Linked DNA regions of Streptacidiphilus albus JL83. The protein of the gene in region 1 interacts with the protein of each later gene in a pairwise test. Links are inferred from orthologs where the notes say so. Each region holds a gene or a part of one and is shown on either strand. Other genes may lie near its edges. The genes, in order: ftsZ and rlmN.

What was found.
Region 2: the proteins of ftsZ (region 1) and rlmN interact in binary tests that used the Escherichia coli proteins (3 or more experiments, as listed by UniProt). The link is inferred for Streptacidiphilus albus JL83 from one-to-one orthologs.

What each region holds. Positions count from the first base shown.
Region 1 is NZ_JQML01000001.1:2,080,362-2,090,719, forward strand. What follows is about bases 4,486-7,362. They hold ftsZ (cell division protein FtsZ), read right to left. Parts: upstream 6,634-7,362; coding sequence 5,338-6,633; downstream 4,486-5,337. Other genes in these bases: BS75_RS46275 (YggS family pyridoxal phosphate-dependent enzyme), read right to left, coding at 4,486-4,558; pgeF (peptidoglycan editing factor PgeF), read right to left, coding at 4,555-5,289; BS75_RS09035 (cell division protein FtsQ/DivIB), read right to left, coding at 6,906-7,362. In the rest of the region: ileS (isoleucine--tRNA ligase), read left to right, coding at 1-975; BS75_RS09005 (DivIVA domain-containing protein), read right to left, coding at 1,334-2,593; BS75_RS09010 (YggT family protein), read right to left, coding at 2,640-2,924; BS75_RS09015 (cell division protein SepF), read right to left, coding at 3,033-3,608; more of BS75_RS46275, read right to left, coding at 3,794-4,485; more of BS75_RS09035, read right to left, coding at 7,363-7,679; murG (undecaprenyldiphospho-muramoylpentapeptide beta-N-acetylglucosaminyltransferase), read right to left, coding at 7,672-8,766; putative lipid II flippase FtsW, read right to left, coding at 8,773-10,182; murD (UDP-N-acetylmuramoyl-L-alanine--D-glutamate ligase), read right to left, coding at 10,225-10,358. UniProt on the Escherichia coli protein: Essential cell division protein that forms a contractile ring structure (Z ring) at the future cell division site. The regulation of the ring assembly controls the timing and the location of cell division.
Region 2 is NZ_JQML01000001.1:6,258,800-6,269,128, forward strand. What follows is about bases 3,119-5,966. They hold rlmN (23S rRNA (adenine(2503)-C(2))-methyltransferase RlmN), read left to right. Parts: upstream 3,119-3,905; coding sequence 3,906-5,027; downstream 5,028-5,966. Other genes in these bases: BS75_RS27525 (phosphatidate cytidylyltransferase), read left to right, coding at 3,119-3,789; BS75_RS27535 (hypothetical protein), read right to left, coding at 5,116-5,966. Also shown: tsf (translation elongation factor Ts), read left to right, coding at 1-800; pyrH (UMP kinase), read left to right, coding at 1,010-1,756; frr (ribosome recycling factor), read left to right, coding at 1,907-2,464; more of BS75_RS27525, read left to right, coding at 2,464-3,118; more of BS75_RS27535, read right to left, coding at 5,967-6,273; BS75_RS27545 (aspartate aminotransferase family protein), read right to left, coding at 7,408-8,799; BS75_RS27550 (Lrp/AsnC family transcriptional regulator), read right to left, coding at 8,796-9,269; BS75_RS27555 (gamma-aminobutyraldehyde dehydrogenase), read left to right, coding at 9,443-10,329.

The DNA.
Region 1 (10,358 bases):
TCCAACTGGTACGTCCGGCGCGCCCGCCGCCGCTTCTGGCAGGGCGAGCCGGCCGCGCTGGCGACCCTGCACGAGGCGCTGGAGACGGTCACCCGGCTGATGGCGCCGCTGACGCCGTTCATCACCGAGCAGGTCTGGCAGGACCTGGTCGTCCCGGTGACCGCCGACGCCCCGGCCTCGGTCCACCTGGCCGAGTTCCCGGTGGCCGACGAGGCGCTGATCGACCCGGCGCTCTCCCGCCACATGACGCTGGTCCGGCGACTGGTGGAGCTCGGCCGGGCGACCCGCGCCGACTCCGGGGTGAAGACCCGTCAGCCGCTGTCCCGGGCCCTCATCGCGGCCCAGGGCTACGAGGAGCTGCCGGCCGAGCTGCTGGCGCAGATCACCGAGGAGCTCAACGTCACCGCGCTGGAGTCGCTCTCCGCCGTCGGCGGCTCGCTGGTGGACACCACCGCCAAGGCCAACTTCCGTGCCCTGGGCAAGCGTTTCGGCAAGGGCGTGCAGGAGGTGGCCAAGGCGGTCGCCGCCGCCGACGCGGCCGCGCTCGGCGCCGCGCTGCGGGCCACCGGCACGGCCACCGTCGAACTCGACGGCGAGCCGGTGGAACTGACGCCGGAGGAGGTCGTCATCACCGAGACCCCGCGCGAGGGCTGGGCCGTCGCCAACGAGTCCGGCGCGACCGTGGCGCTCGACCTCCACATCACCCCCGAGCTGCGGCTCGCGGGTGTGGCCCGGGACGCCATCCGCCAGGTGCAGGAGGCCCGGAAGAACAGCGGCCTCGACGTCTCCGACCGGATCGTGCTCCGCTTCACCACCACCGACCCGGCCACGGCCGAGGCGCTGGCGGCGCACGCCACCCTGATCGCCGACGAGGTGCTGGCCACCGACTTCGCCGAGGGGGCAGCCGACTGGGACCAGCCGACCGCCTTCACCGACGAGGCGCTGGCGCTGACCTTCTGGCTGCACAAGGTCTGACCGGAGCACCGGTGCCCGGGGCGGGGCCGCGAGGCCGCCGCCCCGGGCACCGTCGTGTCCGGACCTTCCCGGACGGAGGCCGATCGTTCGCCGGGCAGGGCACCGGGCCCGGGGCAACATCCAGGTGCTGACGGTCCGCGAGGGCCTGATCACCGCCACCCGCGACTACCACCACCATGTCGCCGTCGCCGCCGCGACCGGCAGGCTCCCGGAGCTGCCGGCCGCCCTGGAGCAGTAGCCCCCGGACATGCCGCCGCCCCCTGCTGGAACGTTCCAGCAGGGGGCGTGGCTGTGTCGCGGCAGGCGCGAGGGAGGCATGGGTCCGCGAGGGACCCTCAGCCCCGACCGGTGGTGCCGGTCAGCCCTCGTCGTCCTGGTCGATCAGGAAGCCGCGCATCGGCTGCGGGGCCTGCTGCAGCGGAGGCTGCGGACGGACCGCGGCCATCGGCTGGGTCATGGCCGGGGACATCTGCTGCTGGCCGCCGACCGACTGGTGCTGCTGGCCGGGGTTGAAGCTGTTGCCGCCGAAGCTGGGCTGGCTGCCGCCGCCGGGGTTGAACCCGCCGTTGCCGCCACCGAAGCTCTGCTGCCCGCCGAAGGTCTGACCGCCCATCGGCGAAGCGCCGACCGGGGCCATCGAGGGCTGCGGGATCGCGGCCGGGGGCAGCGAGGCCGTGGCCGGCTGGCGCGCGGGGGCGAGCGAGTCGTCCGCCTGCGACTCCAGCTGGCGCAGCTGGGTCTCCAGGTAGGACTTCAGCCGCGTGCGGTACTCGCGCTCGAAGGCGCGCAGGTCCTCGACCTTGCGCTCCAGGGTGGCGCGGGCGGACTCCAGCGAGCCCATGGCGACGCGGTGCTTCTCCTGGGCGTCCCGCTCCAGGGCGTCGGCCTTGGCACGGGCGTCGCGCTCCAGACCCTCGGCGCGGCTGCGGGCCTCGCCGACGATCTTGTTCGCCTCGGAACGGGCCTCGGCGATCGCCTGGTCCGCTGTCTGCTGGGCCAGGCCCAGGACGCGGGCGGCACTGTCGCCACCGGGGTTCTGCTGCTGCTGCGGGAAGGGCTGCTGCATCTGCTGCATCTGCGGCGGCATCTGCTGCTGCATCGGCTGGAGCTGGCCGCCCATCTGCTGCGGCTGGCCCATCTGCTGCTGGCCCATCTGGCCGACGAAGCCCTGCTGGCCACCCATGGTGCCGCCCTGGAGCTGCGGCGGACCCTGGAGCTGCGGGGCGCCGGGCAGCTGCGGGGCACTGGGCAGCTGCGGCGGGCCGGGGTGGCCCATCTGCTGCTGCTGTTGCATCTGCTGCTGCGGCTGCATCTGGGTCTGCTGCATCTGCGGCGGCATACCCTGCTGCGGCACCGGCGGGCCGGATATGGCCGCCGGGACGGGCGGGCCAGGACGCTGGTGCTGTTCCTGTTCCTTCCGCATGTTCTGCTGGTTCTGCGCGGCCGCGCGAGTCGCGGCGGCCAGTTTGGCGCGCAGGTCCTCGTTCTCGCGGAGCAGTCGGGTCAGCTCTCCTTCGACCTCGTCGAGGAAGGCATCGACCTCGTCCTCGTCATAGCCTTCGCGGAGGCGGACGGTCGTGAACTGCTTGTTCCGCACGTCCTCGGGGGTCAATGGCATCTCTTCACCTCAACGTGATCGTCGGACAGCCGGACGTCTGCGTGGTTCACAGGCCCGCCACGACGGAGATCAGGATCGAAACAATAATGATCAGTACGAGGAAGGACAGGTCGAGCGCCACGCCCCCGAGCCGCAACGGCGGGATGTACCGCCGCAGAAACTTGAGTGGCGGATCGGTGACGGTGTAGATGCACTCCAGCACGACGATCATGGCGCGGCCCGGTTGCCAGTCGCGCGCCAGTTGTCGAACCCAGTCCATCACCAGACGGGCGAGCAGAATGCCGAGGAAGCAGTACAACGCGATGTACAGCACCTGCCATACAACGTTCACTGCCGCTCCCCTCGCCCTGCTCGGTCCATCCGGTCCACCGCCCGCCCGCCGGGGGCGAGTTGATCGCTACCCGGCGTCACGTGATCCACACGTATCGTCCTGCTTCGGTCAGCTCTGGTTGAAGAACCCACCCTCGGCAATCCTGGCCTTGTCCTCCGCCGTGACATCGACGTTAGCAGGAGAGAGCAGGAACACCTTCTGCGTCACCCGCTCGATGCTTCCATGGAGCCCGAAGACCAGTCCAGCCGCGAAGTCTACGAGGCGCTTGGCGTCCGTGTCGTCCATCTCCGTGAGATTCATGATCACGGGGGTGCTTTCACGGAAGTGTTCCCCGATGGTACGGGCCTCGTTGTAGGTACGGGGGTGCAGCGTGGTGATGCGGTAGGGCTCCCGCTCGGACGCGGCCTTGGACATGATCACCGGGGCGCTCTTCTCGACATTTCGACGTTCAGGTGTGATGGACGACACTGGGGCCATCCTCGGCTCGGAGCGCATCGGCGCCACGAAAGCCGCCGGCGCGGTCGGCGCGGGGACGGGTCGGGGCACCTCCTCGGTGCGTCCGGTTCGCAGCGGCTCGGGCTCGGGGCCGTAGTCCTCGTCGTCCGGGTCGTAACTCTGGACGTCGTAGCCATCGTCCTCCAAGAGGCCGAGGTAGATCGCCATCTTGCGCACAGCGCCGGCCATACTCCTGTCCTCCGCTCTGTGGTGGATCGGCTTTGTCACCGGTACGCGCCCCGCCTTGGGCCGCTCGTTCACGAGTCGCTCAGTGCGGCGGAGTGGTTCCACGATCCACGGTCTGCCCCTCAGTTGAAGGGGAGATTCCTTCTTGTCCTGATTTGTTCTGCGATCTGATCTTCTACCCGGTGACGTTACCCGAGGGGTGGCCGCGCACCCAGTACCGCCGTACCGACGCGCACATGTGTCGCCCCGGCTGCGATGGCCTGTTCCAGGTCCCCGCTCATCCCTGCGGAGACCATCGTGGCAGCAGGATGCGCCTCCCGTACACGGGATGCGATTTCCGCGAGCCGGTCGAAGGCCGCGCGCGGATCGCCCGCGAAGCGCCCGTGCAGCGGCGCGACAGCCATCACACCGTCAAGTCGCAAGCCGGGCGCGGCAGCCAGCGCCTCCGCCAGCATCGGGACCTGCTCCGGAAGGGCGCCGCCGCGACCGGGTGCGTGGCCGGATTCGGCTGCTGCCGAATCGGCGCCGAGGTCGACCTGGACGAGGCAGCCCAATTCCGGACGACCCGCTTTCAGCACCCCCTCGGAGAGGGCTTCCACGAGTCGGATCCGGTCGACCGAATGAACGAGGTCGGCATAACGGAGGACGGAACGGACCTTATTTGTCTGCAATTGGCCGACAAAATGCCAGCGGAGGTCGAGATCACGACATTCCTCGGCTTTCGGGGCGGCGTCCTGGTCGCGGTTCTCGGCGACGTCGGCCACTCCGAGACCGGCCAGCAGCCGGGTGTCCGAGGCCGGATAGGTCTTGGTGACCACCACCAGGGTGACGCTGTCGCGTGCGCGCCCGGCGGCGGCGCACGCGTCGGCGACGCGCTGCTCCACCGAGGTGAGGTTGGCGCGCAGCTGTGCCAGGCGCGCCCGGGCAGCAGATTGATCGTTCACGTGGGTCATCGCGGGTCCAGCCAGACGTAGCTCGCGAGGCGGCCGGTCCGCTGCTCGCGTCGGTAGGAGAAGTGATCGGCGGATTCCAGGGTGCAGGTGTGCGGCTGCGGGTGCACGGTCACGCCGAGCGAGCCGAGTTGGGCCCGGACCCCGGCCGGCAGGTCGAGTGCGGGCGTCCCCCAGGAGGTCTCGCCCGCCGTGGCCGGCTCCAGCGCGGCCACCTCCGCGCGCAGCGCGGCCGGTACCTCGTAGCAGCGGCCGCAGACCGAGGGGCCGATCACCGCCGTGGTCCGCTCCGGGCGCGCACCCTGTTCGACCATGGCGGCCACGACCGCCGGGACGACGCCGGCCGCGAGCCCGGGGCGCCCGGCGTGGGCGGCGCCGACGACGCCGGCCTCCGGGTCGGCGAGCAGCACCGGGACGCAGTCGGCGGTGAGCACCGCCAGCGCCAGCCCGCGCCCGGCGGTGACCAGGGCGTCCACGGTCGGGGCGGTCCCCTCGGGCTGACGCTCCGCCACCACCGCCGTCTCCCGGCCGTGGACCTGGTTCATCCAGACCACGTCGGCCGGGTCCAGCCCGAGGTCGGCGGCGGCGAGGCGGCGGTTGGCGCGGACGGCGGCGGGGTCGTCGCCCACCGCCCCGCCCAGGTTGAGCTCCTGGAACGGCGAAGTGCTCACCCCGCCCCACCGGTCGGTGAAGGCGAAGTGAGCACTGTCGAGGGAGATCCGGTGGCCGATCATGCTGGTCAGCCTAGTGGCTGCGGCCCGCAGGACCGGCGGCCGGGAGCGCTACTTGAGGAAGTCCGGAACGTCCAGTTCCTCGGCCGGGGTGTCCACGTAGGGCGGCCGGGTCTGCGGGACGTGCGGCGCGGCCGGCGGTTCCGGGTGGCGCGGGGCCGGGTCCTCGGCACGGGGGACGCTGCCGATGGTGTGCATGCTGCGCCCGGCGGCGGTGGAACCCGAGCGGTTGAACTCGGAGCGGCTGAAGTCCGCGCGGTTGAAGTCCGAGCGGTGCGTGTCCGTGCGGTGGGGATCGGTGCGCCCCGGCTCGGAGCGGTTGAACTCGCTGGGACGTTCCTGCTGCGCGGACTGGTTCTGACCGGAGCGAACCACCGGCTCACGGACGATGGTGGGCGGCTGCCCGCCGTCGAAGCCGGCCGCGATGACGGTGACCCGGACCTCGTCGCCGAGGGCGTCGTCGATCACCGCACCGAAGATGATGTTGGCCTCGGGGTGCGCCGCCTCGGCGACCAGCTGGGCCGACTCGTTGATCTCGAACAGGCCGAGGTCGGAGCCGCCGGAGATGGAGAGCAGCACGCCGCGCGCGCCGTCGATGGAGGCCTCCAGCAGCGGCGAGGAGATCGCCATGATGGCGGCGGCCTTGGCGCGGTCCTCGCCCCGGGCCGAGCCGATCCCCATCAGCGCCGAACCGGCGTCCGACATGACCGACTTGACGTCGGCGAAGTCGAGGTTGATCAGGCCCGGGGTGGTGATCAGGTCGGTGATGCCCTGGACGCCGGAGAGCAGCACCTGGTCGGCGGAGCGGAACGCGTCCAGCACCGAGACCTGGCGGTCGGAGATCGACAGCAGCCGGTCGTTCGGGATCACGATGAGGGTGTCGACCTCCTCGCGGAGTTGCGCGATGCCGTCCTCGGCCTGGTTGGCGCGGCGGCGGCCCTCGAAGGTGAACGGCCGGGTGACCACGCCGATGGTGAGCGCGCCGAGCGAGCGGGCGATGTTGGCGACGACGGGCGCGCCGCCGGTGCCGGTGCCGCCGCCCTCGCCGGCGGTGACGAAGACCATGTCGGCCCCCTTGAGGACCTCCTCGATCTCCTCGCGGTGGTCCTCGGCCGCCTTGGCGCCGACATCGGGGTTGGCTCCCGCGCCGAGGCCGCGGGTGAGTTCACGGCCGACGTCGAGCTTGACGTCGGCGTCGCTCATCAGGAGGGCCTGCGCATCGGTGTTGATCGCGATGAACTCGACGCCCTTGAGCCCGACCTCGATCATCCGGTTGATGGCGTTCACGCCACCGCCGCCGATGCCGACGACTTTGATGACTGCGAGGTAGTTCTGGGGTGCTGCCACGTCGAAGGCCTCTCGCCTCGGATGTACGGTGCCGAAGGGACGGGAACTCGTGGAGACGAGGTCCGGACCCGAACCCTGACCCTGAGGTTTAGGGTTAATGCTGTGTCACTCTTTCCGTCTGTCACAGGACACTAGGTCTCAAGGCGGGTCCATTCAACGGACACGCCGAGCGTCTCGATTTTTCTTGTGAGCCTATGTGATCAATCGTCCGGGGTGTCCACCGGGGTGGTCTATCAGATTCGTGGCTGGACCGGCGATCCGTCAAGCGTGCGTCAACCGCGCACTGCTGGGTCGTCGGGCGCGGTGACGTCGTAGGTCGTACCGCCCTGCTTCAGCAGTGCCGCGAGCACCACCGCCTTGCGCGCGTCCCTTTCCGGACTCCCCCACAGCACCGTTGCGCCACCGGCGAGTTGCAATTCCATATCGTCGTACGAATGCACCACGACCGCAATCGTCCCGCGGGCGACCGCGGGCGGGAGCGCCTTCGCGATCTGCACCGCCGAGTCCACCAGCTCGGCCTCGGAGAACTCCGGCAGGGAGCTCCGGCCGACCGGGGAGAGCGCCAGTTCGACCACCGGCACACCGGCCGGGATGCCGGGACCGGTGGCGAAGCCCACCCCGCCCGCGTCGACCTGCTCGTAGCCGTTCGCGGTCCTGACCGCGGCGACCGCGACCCGCTCGGTGATCCGCAGCCGGACCGTGTGCGGCCACTCGGTGCTCACCTGCACCCGCGCCACCCGGGGCAGCGCCCGGAGCACCCGGGCCCGGACCGCCCCGGTGTCGAGCCGCTCCAGCGGACCGCCCAGCGGCACCCGGGCGGCGGCCAGCACCTGCGCCGGCGTCAGCACCCTGACCCCGCTGACCAGGACCGTCCTGACGTTCAGCACCGAGGAGAAGAACACCAGCCAGCAGGCGGTGGAGACGAGTGCGGCGAGCAGTCCGGCGAGGACCCCGACACCGCGCCGGGACAGCCGCAGCCGCGGGGCGGACGGGGGCGCTGCCCCGTCCGCCGCCGCGGTCGCCTCCGGCGCGAGGGCCTCAGGCACGGCGGTGCTTGGCGATCGCCCGGTACACCATGTCGACCAGCAGGTCGTCGGCGTCACGGCGGCCGAACTCGGCGGCGGCCCGGCTCATGTCCCAGAGCCGCTGAGGGTCGGTCAGCACCGGCAGCAGCTGGCCCAGCACCCAGTCGACCGACAGTTCGGCGTCGTCGACCAGCAGCCCGCCCCCGGCCCGGACCACGGGCTGGGCGTTGAGCCGCTGCTCGCCGTTGCCGATCGGCAGCGGCACGAAGGCGCCGGGCAGCCCGACGGCGGCCAGCTCGGCCACGGTCATCGCGCCGGCCCGGCAGAGCATCATGTCGGCGGCGGCGTAGGCCAGGTCCATCCGGTCCAGGTACGGGACCGCGCGGTAGGGCGGCATCCCCGGGATGTCGTCGATCCGCGGGATCTCGTTCTTCGGGCCGACCGCGTGCAGGATCTGCACGCCGTACTGCTGGAGCCGGGGGGCGACCGCCTGGATGGTCTCGTTGAGCCGGCGGGCGCCCTGGGAACCGCCGGAGACCAGCAGCGTGGGCAGCCGCTGGTCCAGGCCGAAGTAGGCCCGGGCCTCCGGCCGGGCCGCGTTCCGGTCCAGGGTGGCGATGGTGCGGCGCAGCGGGATGCCGATGTACTGGGCGTCCCTGAGCTTGCTGTCCGGGGTGGAGACGGCGACGAAGTCGGTGTAGCGGGAGCCGATCTTATTGGCCACCCCGGGGCGGGCGTTGGCCTCGTGGACCACGATCGGCACGCCGGAGCGCTTGGCCGCGAAGTAGGCCGACATGGCGACGTAGCCGCCGAAGCCGACCACCGCGTCGGCCCTGGTCCGCTCCAGCACGTCCTGGACGGCCTTGACCGTCCCGCGCAACCGCCCGGGGAGGGTGATCAGCTCGGGGGTGGCCTTGCGCGGCAGGGCCACCTTGGGGATCAGTGCGAGTTCGTAGCCGCGTTCCGGGACCAGTCTGGTCTCCAGTCCGCTCTCCGTGCCGAGCGCTGTGATGCCGACCGAGGGGTCGCTCCTGCGCAGCGCGTCCGCAAGGGCGAGCGCGGGCTCGATGTGGCCGGCGGTCCCTCCGCCGGCGAGTACGACATGCACCGAAATTCACCGCTCCCTGCGCTTCCGGGCCTTCCCGAGCCGCGCGATGGTCCGTTGGGGCAGCCCGAGGATGCCTCGGGCCGGGCTGTTCCGTTTGGCCAGCCTGCTCCGGGCGGCCAGGGCCGCCTTGGCGGAGGGTTCGCTGCGTGCGAAGCAGAGCAGCATCCCCACCGCGAACATGGTCGGCAGCAGCGCCGAACCCCCGTAGGAGAACATCGGGAGCGGGACTCCCGCGATGGGAAGGAGTCCGAGCACCGCACCAATGTTGATCACGGCCTGAGCCATGATCCAGGTGGTGGCGCCTCCCGCTGCGTACCTGGTGAAGGGGTCCTTCGTGCGTCCGGCCACGCGGATACCCGCATACCCTAGTGCCGCGAAGAGGGCGAGCACCGACAGCGTCCCCGCCAGACCCAGTTCCTCGCCGGTCACGGCGAAGATGAAGTCGGTGTGCGGCTCCGGGAGTTGGCCCCATTTCTCGACGCTGGCGCCGAGGCCGGTGCCGAACAGACCGCCGGTGGCCAGGGCGTACACCCCGTGAACAGCCTGCCAACAGGACCCGTCGGCGGGCATGTGGGTGGCGCCGATGCAGTCGAGCCGGCCGAGCCGGTGCGGCACCAGCACGATCAGCACGGCGCTGAACGCCAGGGCGATGGCGGCGGCCCCGGCGAAGAGCCGCATCGGGGCGCCGGAGAGCCAGAGCTGACCGAACAGCAGCGCACAGATGATCATGGCGGTGCCCATGTCGCCGCCGACCAGGACCAGGGTGAGCAGCAGCACGCCCATCGGGACCAGCGGCACCAGCAGGTGCTTCCACTGGTCCAGCATCTTCAACTGCTGCTTCCGGGCCAACAGGTCGGCTCCCCAGAGCACCAGCGCGAGCTTGGCGAACTCGGAGGGCTGGATCTGCACCGGGCCGCCGAGCCTGATCCAGTTGCGGTTGCCGTTGACCGAGGTGCCGACGCCGGGGACGGCGACCAGCAGCAGCAGTCCGATCACCGCGATCAGCAGCGGGTAGGCCAGCGCCCGGTGCAGCCGCACCGGCATCCTGACGGCGACGAACATCAGCCCGCTGCCGATCAGCACCGAGGTGAGCTGCTTCTCGAAGAAGTAGGCGAAGGGCAGGCCGTCGCTCCTGGCCTCGATCTGGGAGGCGGAGAACACCATCACCAGACCGAGGACCAGGATCATCGCCGAGGAGCCGAGCAGCAGGTAGTAGGGCGTCAGCGGGCGCTCCAGGCCCCGCTGGAAGCGCCGCCAGGCCGAGGAGGGGCGGCCGAACACGCCGTACGAGCGGAAGACCGCCACGTGCGCCTCGGCGGCCTGCGGCGGGACCGCCGAACGGCTCCGCGGCCGGGCCGCCGGGCGGCTCGGCGTCCGGGCCGCGGGGCGGCCGTGGCCGTCGCCGGGTGCTGGCACGGCTACCCCTCTCCCCTGGTTCGAACGCGCTGCCCGCCGGCGCTAGGCCGGGCCCCGTTCCGCCAGCGCCAGTGCGGCGGCGGCGAAGAGGTCGCCGCGCTCACCGTAGTTGGTGAACATGTCCATCGAGGCGCAGGCCGGGGCCAGCAGCACGGTGTCGCCCGGCCGGGCGAGTC
Region 2 (10,329 bases), 4.2 Mb from region 1 along the record:
GTGAGCTCACCGGCGCCGGCATGATGGACTGCAAGAACGCCCTGGTCGAGGCGGAGGGCGAGGTCGAGAAGGCCGTCGAGCTGCTCCGCATCAAGGGCCAGAAGGGTGTTGCCAAGCGCGAGGGCCGCGACGCCTCCAACGGTGCCGTCGTCTCCCTGATCGCCGAGGACAACACCTCCGGCGTCCTGGTCGAGCTGAACTGCGAGACCGACTTCGTCGCCAAGGGCGACAAGTTCGTCGTCGTCGCCGACGCGCTGGCCGCCCACGTCGCCAAGACCTCCCCGGCCGACCTCGAGGCCGTGCTGGCCAGCGAGATCAACCCGGGCCAGACCGTCCAGCAGTTCGTGGACGAGGCCAACGCGACCCTGGGCGAGAAGATCGTCTTCCGTCGCTTCGCCCAGTTCAACGGCGCCTTCGTCTCGGCGTACATGCACCGCACCGACCCCGACCTGCCGCCGGCCATCGGCGTTCTGGTCGAGCTCGACTCGGCCAACGCGGCGATCGCCAAGGACGTCGCGCAGCACATCGCCGCCTTCGCCCCGACCTACCTCTCCCGCGAGGAGATCCCGGCCGAGGCGCTGGAGAACGAGCGTCGCATCGCCGAGGCCACCGCCCGCGAGGAGGGCAAGCCCGAGGCCGCCCTGGAGCGCATCGTCGAGGGCCGGGTCACCGGCTTCGTCAAGGAGAACGCGGTCCTGGAGCAGGCGTTCGCCAAGGACAGCAAGAAGACCGTGCAGAAGGTCCTGGACGAGGCGGGCGTCAAGCTGGTCCGCTTCGCCCGCTTCCGCGTCGGCGCCTGATCTCCGCAGCCCCGCCCGGGGCAGCGAGGTCTGTGGCGGACGCCCGATCCGGGCGTCCGCCCATACGATGTGAGTCGTGAATACGACGAGGAGGCCACTGCCGTGCAGGTAACCGTTCCGGTGCCCGCGGCAGTGGCCTCCTCTCGTACGCGCGCTCGCAGCAGCGCTCGTACCAGCGCATGCACACGTTCACGCACCACGAGGAGTTGATGCAGATGACCGCAGAGGACGGCACGCGCCGCCGCGTACTGCTCAAGCTTTCCGGCGAGGCCTTCGCCGGAGGAGGCGGACTCGGCGTCGACCCCGACGTGGTCCACGCCATCGCCAGGGAGATCGGCACGGTCGTCCGCGGCGGTACCGAGGTCGCCATCGTGATCGGCGGCGGCAACTTCTTCCGGGGCGCGGAACTCCAGCAGCGCGGCATGGACCGGGCCCGCTCGGACTACATGGGCATGCTCGGCACCGTGATGAACTGCCTCGCCCTGCAGGACTTCCTGATGAAGGAGGGCATCGAGACCCGGGTCCAGACCGCCATCACCATGGGCCAGGTCGCCGAGCCCTACCTGCCGCTGCGGGCGGTGCGCCACCTGGAGAAGGGGCGCGTCGTGATCTTCGGCGCAGGCATGGGGATGCCGTACTTCTCCACCGACACGACGGCGGTGCAGCGCGCCCTGGAGATCCATGCCGAGGTGCTGCTGATGGGCAAGAACGGGGTCGACGGGGTCTACGACTCCGACCCCAGGACCAACCCGGGCGCGTTGAAGTTCGACAGCCTGGAATACTCCGAGGTGATCACGCGTGATCTCAAGGTCGCAGACCTCACCGCGATCACTCTCTGCAAGGACAACGACCTGCCGATCCTGGTGTTCGAACTGCTGGCCGAGGGCAATATCGCCCGGGCGGTGCGCGGTGAGAAGATCGGCACGTTGATCAACGGGGCGACGGAACGGGACTGATCCCGGTCGGCCGGCCCTCGCCGGTACCGGCAGGGGGATGGACAAGCGGCCGGACGTCCGCGAACGTGCCCGGTAGCAGCGGTACGAGCGGTAGTGGCAGTGCCCGCACAGCAGGAGTCGAGACCGGGTAGCACCGGACAGGAGCACATTGTGATCGAAGAGACCCTCCTCGAGGCCGAGGAGAAGATGGAGAAGGCCGTCGCCGTCGCGAAGGACGACTTCGCCGCGATCCGTACCGGCCGGGCCCACCCCGCGATGTTCAACAAGATCGTGGCCGAGTACTACGGCGCGGTGACCCCGATCAACCAGCTGGCGTCCTTCTCGGTGCCCGAGCCCCGGATGGCGGTCGTCTCGCCCTTCGACAAGACCTCGCTGCGGGTCATCGAGGAGGCCATCCGCAACTCGGATCTGGGCGTCAACCCCTCGAATGACGGTTCCATCATCCGGGTGGTGTTCCCGCAGCTGACCGAGGAGCGCCGCCGGGAGTACATCAAGGTCGCCCGCAGCAAGGGCGAGGACGCCAAGATTTCCATCCGCGCGGTGCGCCGCAAGGCCAAGGAGATCCTGGACAAGCTGAACAAGGACGGCGAGGCGGGCGAGGACGAGGTCCGCCGCGCCGAGAAGGAGCTCGAGGACGTCACCGCGCGCTATGTGGCGCAGGTGGACGAGCTGCTGAAGCACAAGGAAGCCGAGCTCCTCGAGGTCTGATGAACGACGACTCCTTTTGGGGGCCCACCTCTGGTGACAGGGGTGCCGAGGCCCGAGCGCAGCAGGGCCCCGGAACGCCACCGGGAGGACCGGTCCCGCCCTCGTGGGCGGGACCGGCGTTCGACCCTTCGCAGCAGCAGTACCCGCTGCACGGCACGGACGACTCGGCGCAGACCCAGTACCTGCCGCCGGTCGTGGCCGGCGTCGGACCCGAGCGGTCCGGTCAGCCGGAGCCCGGGCACGAGTCGGCGCCGCGGCTGAGCGGACCGCTGTTCCGCGACGACGTACCGCCGCCGCAGCCCGAGGCGGCGGCGGAGCAGACGGCGATACTCCCGCCGATCACCGACGGGCCGCCGATGGCCGGCCCGCCGATGGCCGCTGCGGCGATGGCCGGCCCGCCGAACGGCGGCGTACCGAACTTCGGCGCGCCCAATCCCGGGCCCGCCAACCCAGGGCCCACCAACCCGGGCGCCCCGAACCAGGCCGGCCCGCCCGCGGCGCCGAAGGCGCCGAAGGGCGGACGCAACCTCCGGGCGGCGGTCGGCGTCGGCCTCGGCCTCGGCGCGGTCGTGGTGGCCTCGCTGATCGTCTTCAAGTGGCTGTTCGTGATCGTCGTCGCGGCGGTCGTGGTCGTCGGCATGTGGGAGCTGACCAGTCGGCTGGCGGAGAGCAAGGGGATCAGCGTCCCACTGCCCCCGCTGGCCGTCGGCGGCGTCGCCATGCTGGCCTCCGCCTACCTCGGCGGCCCCGAGGCGGGGCTGGTCGCGCTGGCGCTGACCAGCCTGGCCGTACTGGTGTGGCGGATGAGCGAGCCGCCGGAGAACTACCTCAGGGACGTCACGGCGGGCATCTTCACCGCCTTCTACGTGCCGTTCCTGGCCACCTTCGTGATGCTGATGCTGGCTGCGCACGACGGCCCGCAGCGGGTGGTGCTGTTCATGGTGCTGACCGTGTGCAGCGACACCGGCGCCTATGCGGCCGGCTCGCGCTTCGGCAAGCACAAGCTCGCGCCCCGGATCAGCCCCGGCAAGACCCGCGAGGGCCTGGCCGGCGGGGTGCTGCTGTGCATGCTGGCCGGCGCGCTGGGCATGCAGTACCTGATCAAGGACGGTTCCTGGTGGCAGGGCCTGGTCCTCGGCGCCTGCGTGGCCGTCAGCGCCACCCTGGGCGACCTGGGCGAGTCGATGATCAAGCGCGACCTCGGCATCAAGGACATGGGGACGCTGCTGCCGGGCCACGGCGGCATCATGGACCGGCTGGACTCGCTGCTGCCCACGGCCCCGGTGGTGTGGCTGGTCCTGGTCGGCTTCGTCGGCGCCGGCTGACCCTTCTCCGCAGGCCGCAGGCCCCGCGTCGCCCAGCCGGGCGGCCGGGGCCTTCGTCATGCCCCTCATCCCGACCTGTCGAGCACGGTGCCGCGACCTGCGACACTGGAGGAACTATGCCTACCACCCCCGGTGAACTCACCTTTGTCGCGCCGCGGGGCGCCAAGCCCCCGCGCCACCTCGCCGACCTCAGCGCCGACGAGCGCCGCGGAGCGGTGGCCGAACTGGGCGAGAAGCCCTTCCGTGCCGACCAGCTCTCCCGCCAGTACTTCTCCCGCCTCTCGGACTCCCCGCAGGACTGGACCGACATCCCGGCAGCCGCGCGCGAGCGGCTGGCCGAGAACCTGCTGCCGGAGCTGATGACCAAGGTCCGCGACGTCTCCTGCGACGACGACACCACCCGCAAGACGCTGTGGAAGCTGTTCGACGGCGTCCTGGTCGAGTCGGTGCTGATGCGTTACCCGGACCGGGTCACCATGTGCATCAGCTCGCAGGCCGGATGCGGGATGAACTGCCCGTTCTGCGCGACCGGCCAGGCCGGCCTGACCCGCAACCTGTCCACCGCCGAGATCGTCGAGCAGATCGCCGCCGGGATGCGGGCGATCAAGGCCGGGGAGTTCGGCGGGACCGCCGAGGGCGAGGAGGGCGCGGTCCGGCTCAGCAATGTCGTCTTCATGGGGATGGGCGAGCCGCTGGCCAACTACAAGCGGGTGATCGCCGCCATCCGCCGGCTCACCGACCCGGCCCCCTCCGGCTTCGGGCTGTCCCAGCGCGGCATCACCGTCTCCACCGTCGGCCTGGTCCCGGCCATGAACCGGCTGGCGGACGAGGGCTTCAGCGTCCGGCTCGCGGTCTCGCTGCACGCCCCCGACGACGAGCTGCGCGACACCCTGGTCCCGGTCAACACCCGCTGGAAGGTCGCCGAGGTCCTGGACTCCGCGTGGAACTACGCGGAGCAGTCCGGCCGCCGGATCTCCATCGAGTACGCCCTGATCAAGGACATCAACGACCAGGCCTGGCGGGCCGACCTGCTGGGCCGGATGCTGAAGAACCACCGGGTGCACGTCAACCTGATCCCGCTGAACCCGACGCCCGGCTCCAAGTGGACCGCCTCGCGTCCGGAGGACGAGCGCGAGTTCGTCCGGCAGCTGCAGCGGCACGGGGTCCCGGTCACCGTCCGGGACACCCGCGGCCAGGAGATCGACGGCGCCTGCGGCCAGCTGGCCGCGGCCGGCTGAGCCGACCGGGGCAGGGGCAGCCGGGTCGTTCGGCCAACTGGGTCGGCCGTCGGGTCAACCGGGTCGTCCGGTCAACCGGGTCGTTCGGTCAACTGGAGAGCGCGGCGGCCAGTGCCGCCGCGCCGCCGCCGGCGGCCAGCGCCACCAGCGTGGCCATCCCGCCGCGCAGCGCCGCGCACTGCCGGAGCAGTGCGCCGGGTGCGCCCATCCGGGTCAGCGGCGAGTAGGAGCGGCGGCGGGAGACGCTCAGTTCGGCCATCCGGGTGAGCAGCGCACCGAGGACGCACAGCACGATCAGCGCGCCCTCGACGGTGAGCAGCGGGCCCGGCGACAGTCCGAGCCGGTCGGCCGCGACCGCGCCGGCGGTCAGGGTGACGATCAGCACCGCGATCGGGGTCCCCAGCTGCCAGGCCCCGGCCTGCAGCCCGCGCCCGGCCAGCAGCCGTACCGGGTGGGGGTGGCGCCAGGCCAGCGCCATGCCGGTGGCGTAGAGCAGCGCGGGCATGGCCAGACCCAGGCCGACCAGCGCCAGCGCGCCGCCGAGCAGCGCGGTGGTGGTGGCACCGCGCCGTACCGCCGCGAGCTCGACCAGCGTTCCGAACAGCGGCACCAGCACCGCCGCGACCAGGTACAGCACCGAGGGGCGGCGCTGGGTGACATCGCCCTCGTCCGGCGGCCGGAGCAGCGCCGGACGGACGGCGGCGGCCGCGGCGAGGCCGCCGACCAGCGGCACGGTCGAGAGCAGGGTCGCCGTTCCGGCGATCGGCAGGCCGTTCCTGGCGCCGAGGGCGGGGTCGAGCCGTCCGTCCGGCAGCAGTTCCAGCAGATGGGCCCGGAGCACCAGGAAGCCGAGCAGCCCCAGCACCGCGCCGCCGACGCAGGCCAGCGCGATCTCGACGGCGAGCAGCACCCGCAGCCGGCGCTGGCCGAATCCGGCCGCCAGCAGCCCGGCCACCCGTTCCGGCTGCTGCAGCGGGGCCGACCGGGCCCAGGCCGCGGCCAGGTAGCCGACGCCGGCCAGCGGCGGCAGGCACCAGAGCAGCCGGGCCGCGACGGCCGAGGGCAGCGGTCCGGCCGGGTGCGTCCCGGGGCCGGGGTGGCCGATCGGGACCGGCGGCACGGTCAGCGCCCAGCCGAGCGCGCGCAGCAGCAGCGCGGCGACGGCGGCCGAGGCCACGGCGGTGAGCAGCCAGCGGCAGAGGTCGACCGGGCGGTAGCCGCGGGCTAGACGGAGGTAGGGGAACAACGGTCCGCGTCTTCCTCGGGCGTCGGCGGGGCGGTGGTCGGCGGAGCGATGGTGTTCGGGGCCACCGGCTCGACGGGCGGCTGGGCGGAGGCGGCCTGTACGGCGGCCGCCGCAGCAGCAGCTTCCGCCGCAGCGGCTTCAACCGCGGCAGCTTCAACCGCGGCGGCCTGTACGGCGGCGGCGCGCGCGGCGGCCCGGGCGGCTGCCTGAGCCGCAGCGGCCAGCCCCGTCGGGGCCTGCGCGCTCGACGACTGCAGGGCCCGGGCCTCCCGTGCCTGCCGGGCGCCTACCGGGGTGGCCAGCCTGCCGTCGGACATCGCCGCGATCCGGTCGGCGTAGTCCGCGACCTGCGGGTCGTTGGTGGCCAGCACCAGGGTGATCCGGTGCGAGCGCGAGGCGGCGACCAGTATCCGCATCACCTGGTCCTGGGCGTCGCGGTGCAGTGGGGCGGTCGGCTCGTCGGCGAAGACCACCAGCGGGCCGTGGGCCAGGGCGCGGGCGACGGCCACCCGCTGGCGCTGGTCCTGCCGCAGCTCGGCCGGGCGCTGCCGGGCCTGGTCGGCGATGTCCAGCCGCTCCAGCCACTCGTTGGCGGCGACCACCGCCTCCTTGCGGGTCGCACCGGCCAGCAGTGGGGCGAGGGCGACGTTCTCGGCGGCCGTGAGTTCGGGGACCAGCTGCGGCTCGGGGCCGACGTAGCCGAAGCGCTCGCGTCGCAGCCGCTCCCGGGCGGCCCGCCCGAGGGTGTGCACGGGGGAGCTGTTGAACCAGATCTCGCCCTGGTCGGCACTGGTCAGCCCGCTGAGGCAGTCGAGCAGGGTGGTCTTGCCACTGCCGCGCGGACCGGTGACGGCGAGGACCTCGCCCTCCCGGACACCGAGGGAGACGCCGCGCAGCGCGGGGGTGCCCTGGTGGGCCTTCACCAGTGCCCGTGCCCACAGCACGTCGTTGTCCGGTGGGGCGACGGTCACTGGGGTCCTCCCGCTCTTGGTGCTGCTTCCGAAGGTAGAACGAGTCATCCGCTGTGCAGTTGCGCCACGCTGTCGGAAGCCGAAACACCGCTGGGCGGCTGCGACCGTGAGGTCGGCAGCCGCCCAGCGGCGGGGTGGGACGGGTGGGACGGGTGGGACGGACCTACATCCGGCTCCACGCCTCGGTGAGCACCGTGCGCAGGATCTGCTCGATCTCGTCGAACGTGCCCTGGTCGGCGATCAGCGGCGGGGAGAGCTGGATGACCGGGTCGCCACGGTCGTCGGCGCGGCAGTACAGGCCGTTCTCGAAGAGCGCCTTCGAGACGTAGCCGTAGAGGATGCGCTCGCACTCCTCGTCGCTGAAGGACTCCTTGGTGGCCTTGTCCTTGACGAGCTCGATCCCGTAGAAGAAGCCGTTGCCGCGGACGTCGCCGACGATCGGCAGGTCGAGCAGCTTCTCCAGGGTGGAGCGGAAGGCGTCCTCGTTGGTGAGGACGTGCTTGTTCAGGCCCTCGCGCTCGAAGATGTCCAGGTTGGCCAGCGCCACGGCGGAGGAGACCGGGTGGCCGCCGAAGGTGTAGCCGTGGAGGAAGGTGTTGTCACCCTTGTAGAACGGCTCGGCGATCCGGTCGGAGATGATCGCCGCACCGATCGGGGAGTAGCCCGAGGTCATGCCCTTGGCGCAGGTGATGATGTCGGGGATGTAGTCGAACTTGTCGCAGGCGAACATCGTGCCCAGGCGGCCGAAGGCGCAGATGGTCTCGTCCGAGACGAGCAGCACGTTGTACTGGTCGCAGATCTCGCGGACCCGCTGGAAGTACCCGGGCGGCGGCGGGAAGCAGCCACCGGCGTTCTGCACCGGCTCCAGGAAGACGGCGGCGACGGTCTCCGGGCCCTCGAACAGGATCTCCTGCTCGATCTGGTCGGCGCACCAGCGGCCGTAGGCCACCGGGTCGTCGCCGAAGAGCGGGGCGCGGTAGATGTTGGTGTTCGGGACCTTGTGGGCGCCCGGAACCAGCGGCTCGAACGGGGCCTTGAGGGCCGGCAGGCCGGTGATCGACAGGGCGCCCTGCGGGGTGCCGTGGTAGGCCACCGCGCGGGAGATCACCTTGTACTTGGTGTGCTCACCGGTCAGCTTGAAGTACTGCTTGGCCAGCTTCCACGCGGTCTCGACGGCCTCGCCGCCACCGGTGGTGAAGAAGACCTTGTTGAGGTCGCCGGGGGCGTAGGACGCCAGACGCTCGGCGAGCTCGACGGCGGCGGGGTGCGCGTAGCTCCAGATCGGGAAGAACGCGAGCTTCTCGGCCTGCTTGCGGGCCACCTCGGCCAGCTCGGCGCGGCCGTGTCCGGCCTGCACCACGAACAGGCCGGCCAGGCCGTCGAGGTACTTGCGACCGTTGGAGTCCCAGATGTAGGCGCCCTCACCACGGACGATCGTGGGAACGGGGTTGTTCTCGTACGAGGACATCCGGGTGAAGTGCATCCACAGATGGTCGTAGGCGGTCTTCGACAGGTCGCTAGAACCCGTACTCTTCGTGGCCGGATCGGCGCTCATCGGGTACCCCAGGTGTAGGTCTGTTTCCGTAGCTTCAGATAAACGAAGCTTTCGGTCCTCCGCACGCCGGGAAGCGCGCGGATACGCTTATTGATCAGTTCGAGGAGGTGCTCGTCGTCCTCGCAGACCAGTTCGGCCATCAGGTCGAACGACCCTGCGGTGACGACGACGTAGTCCACCTCGTCCATGGCGGCCAACGCGTCCGCGACGCCGTCGATGTCGCCCTCGACGGTGATGCCCACCATCGCCTGTCGGGAGAAGCCGACGGTCAGCGGATCCGTCACCGCGACGATCTGCATGACACCCTGGTCGAGCAGCTTCTGGACGCGCTGGCGGACCGCTGCCTCGGACAGGCCCACGGCCTTGCCGATGCTGGCGTACGGTCGCCTGCCATCCTCCTGCAGCTGCTCGATGATCGCCTTTGAGACGGAGTCGAGAGGAACGCTGCCGTTCCGGTCACGGTTGGCCACGGAGGCCACCTTGCCCTATCGATCGCCCGTTCGCAAGGGAATCCGTCGAAGATGCCGACGAAGAGAACTGATTCCATCGTTGTTACTGCTCAGGTCTGCCGATAACCGCAGGCAGAGAGCTAGGCTGGGTCCGACCGGGCACGCCGGAGTGCACGATTCAAGGAGAGGTCACCGTGAGCGAGCTTCACACGCTGCGCAACTACATCAACGGCGCGTTCACCGACGCGGCCGACGGCCGTACCACCGAGGTCATCGACCCGACCACCGGTGAGGTGTACGCCACCGCCCCGCTCTCCGCCGAGGCCGACGTCGACGCGGCGATGGCCGCCGCGGCCGCGGCTTTCGAGCTGTGGCGGGACACCACCCCCTCGCAGCGCCAGCTCGCCCTGCTCCGGATCGCCGACGCGGTCGAGGCCCGGGGTGAGGAGCTCGTCGCGGTCGAGTCCCGCAACACCGGCAAGCCCCTGGCGCTGACCGCGTCCGAGGAGATCCCGCCGATGGTGGACCAGATCCGCTTCTTCGCCGGTGCCGCCCGGATGCTGGAGGGCAAGTCCGGCGCGGAGTACATGGAGGGCATGACCTCCTTCATCCGCCGCGAGCCGGTCGGCGTCTGCGCCCAGGTCGCCCCCTGGAACTACCCGATGATGATGGCGGTGTGGAAGTTCGCCCCCGCCATCGCGGCCGGCAACACCGTCGTGCTCAAGCCCTCCGACACCACCCCGGCCTCGACCGTGCTGCTCGCCGAGATCATCGGTGGCGTCTTCGAGGAGCTCGGCCTGCCGACCGGCGTCTTCAACGTCGTCTGCGGCGACCGCGAGACCGGCCGGCTGATGGTCGAGCACGAGACCCCGGCGATGGCCTCCATCACCGGCTCGGTCCGGGCCGGCATGCAGGTCGCCGCGTCCGCCGCCAAGGACGTCAAGCGCGTTCACCTGGAGCTGGGCGGCAAGGCCCCGGTCGTGGTCTTCGGCGACGCCGACATCGCCAGTGCGGTCGAGGGCATCTCCGTGGCCGGCTTCTTCAACGCCGGCCAGGACTGTACGGCCGCCACCCGGGTGCT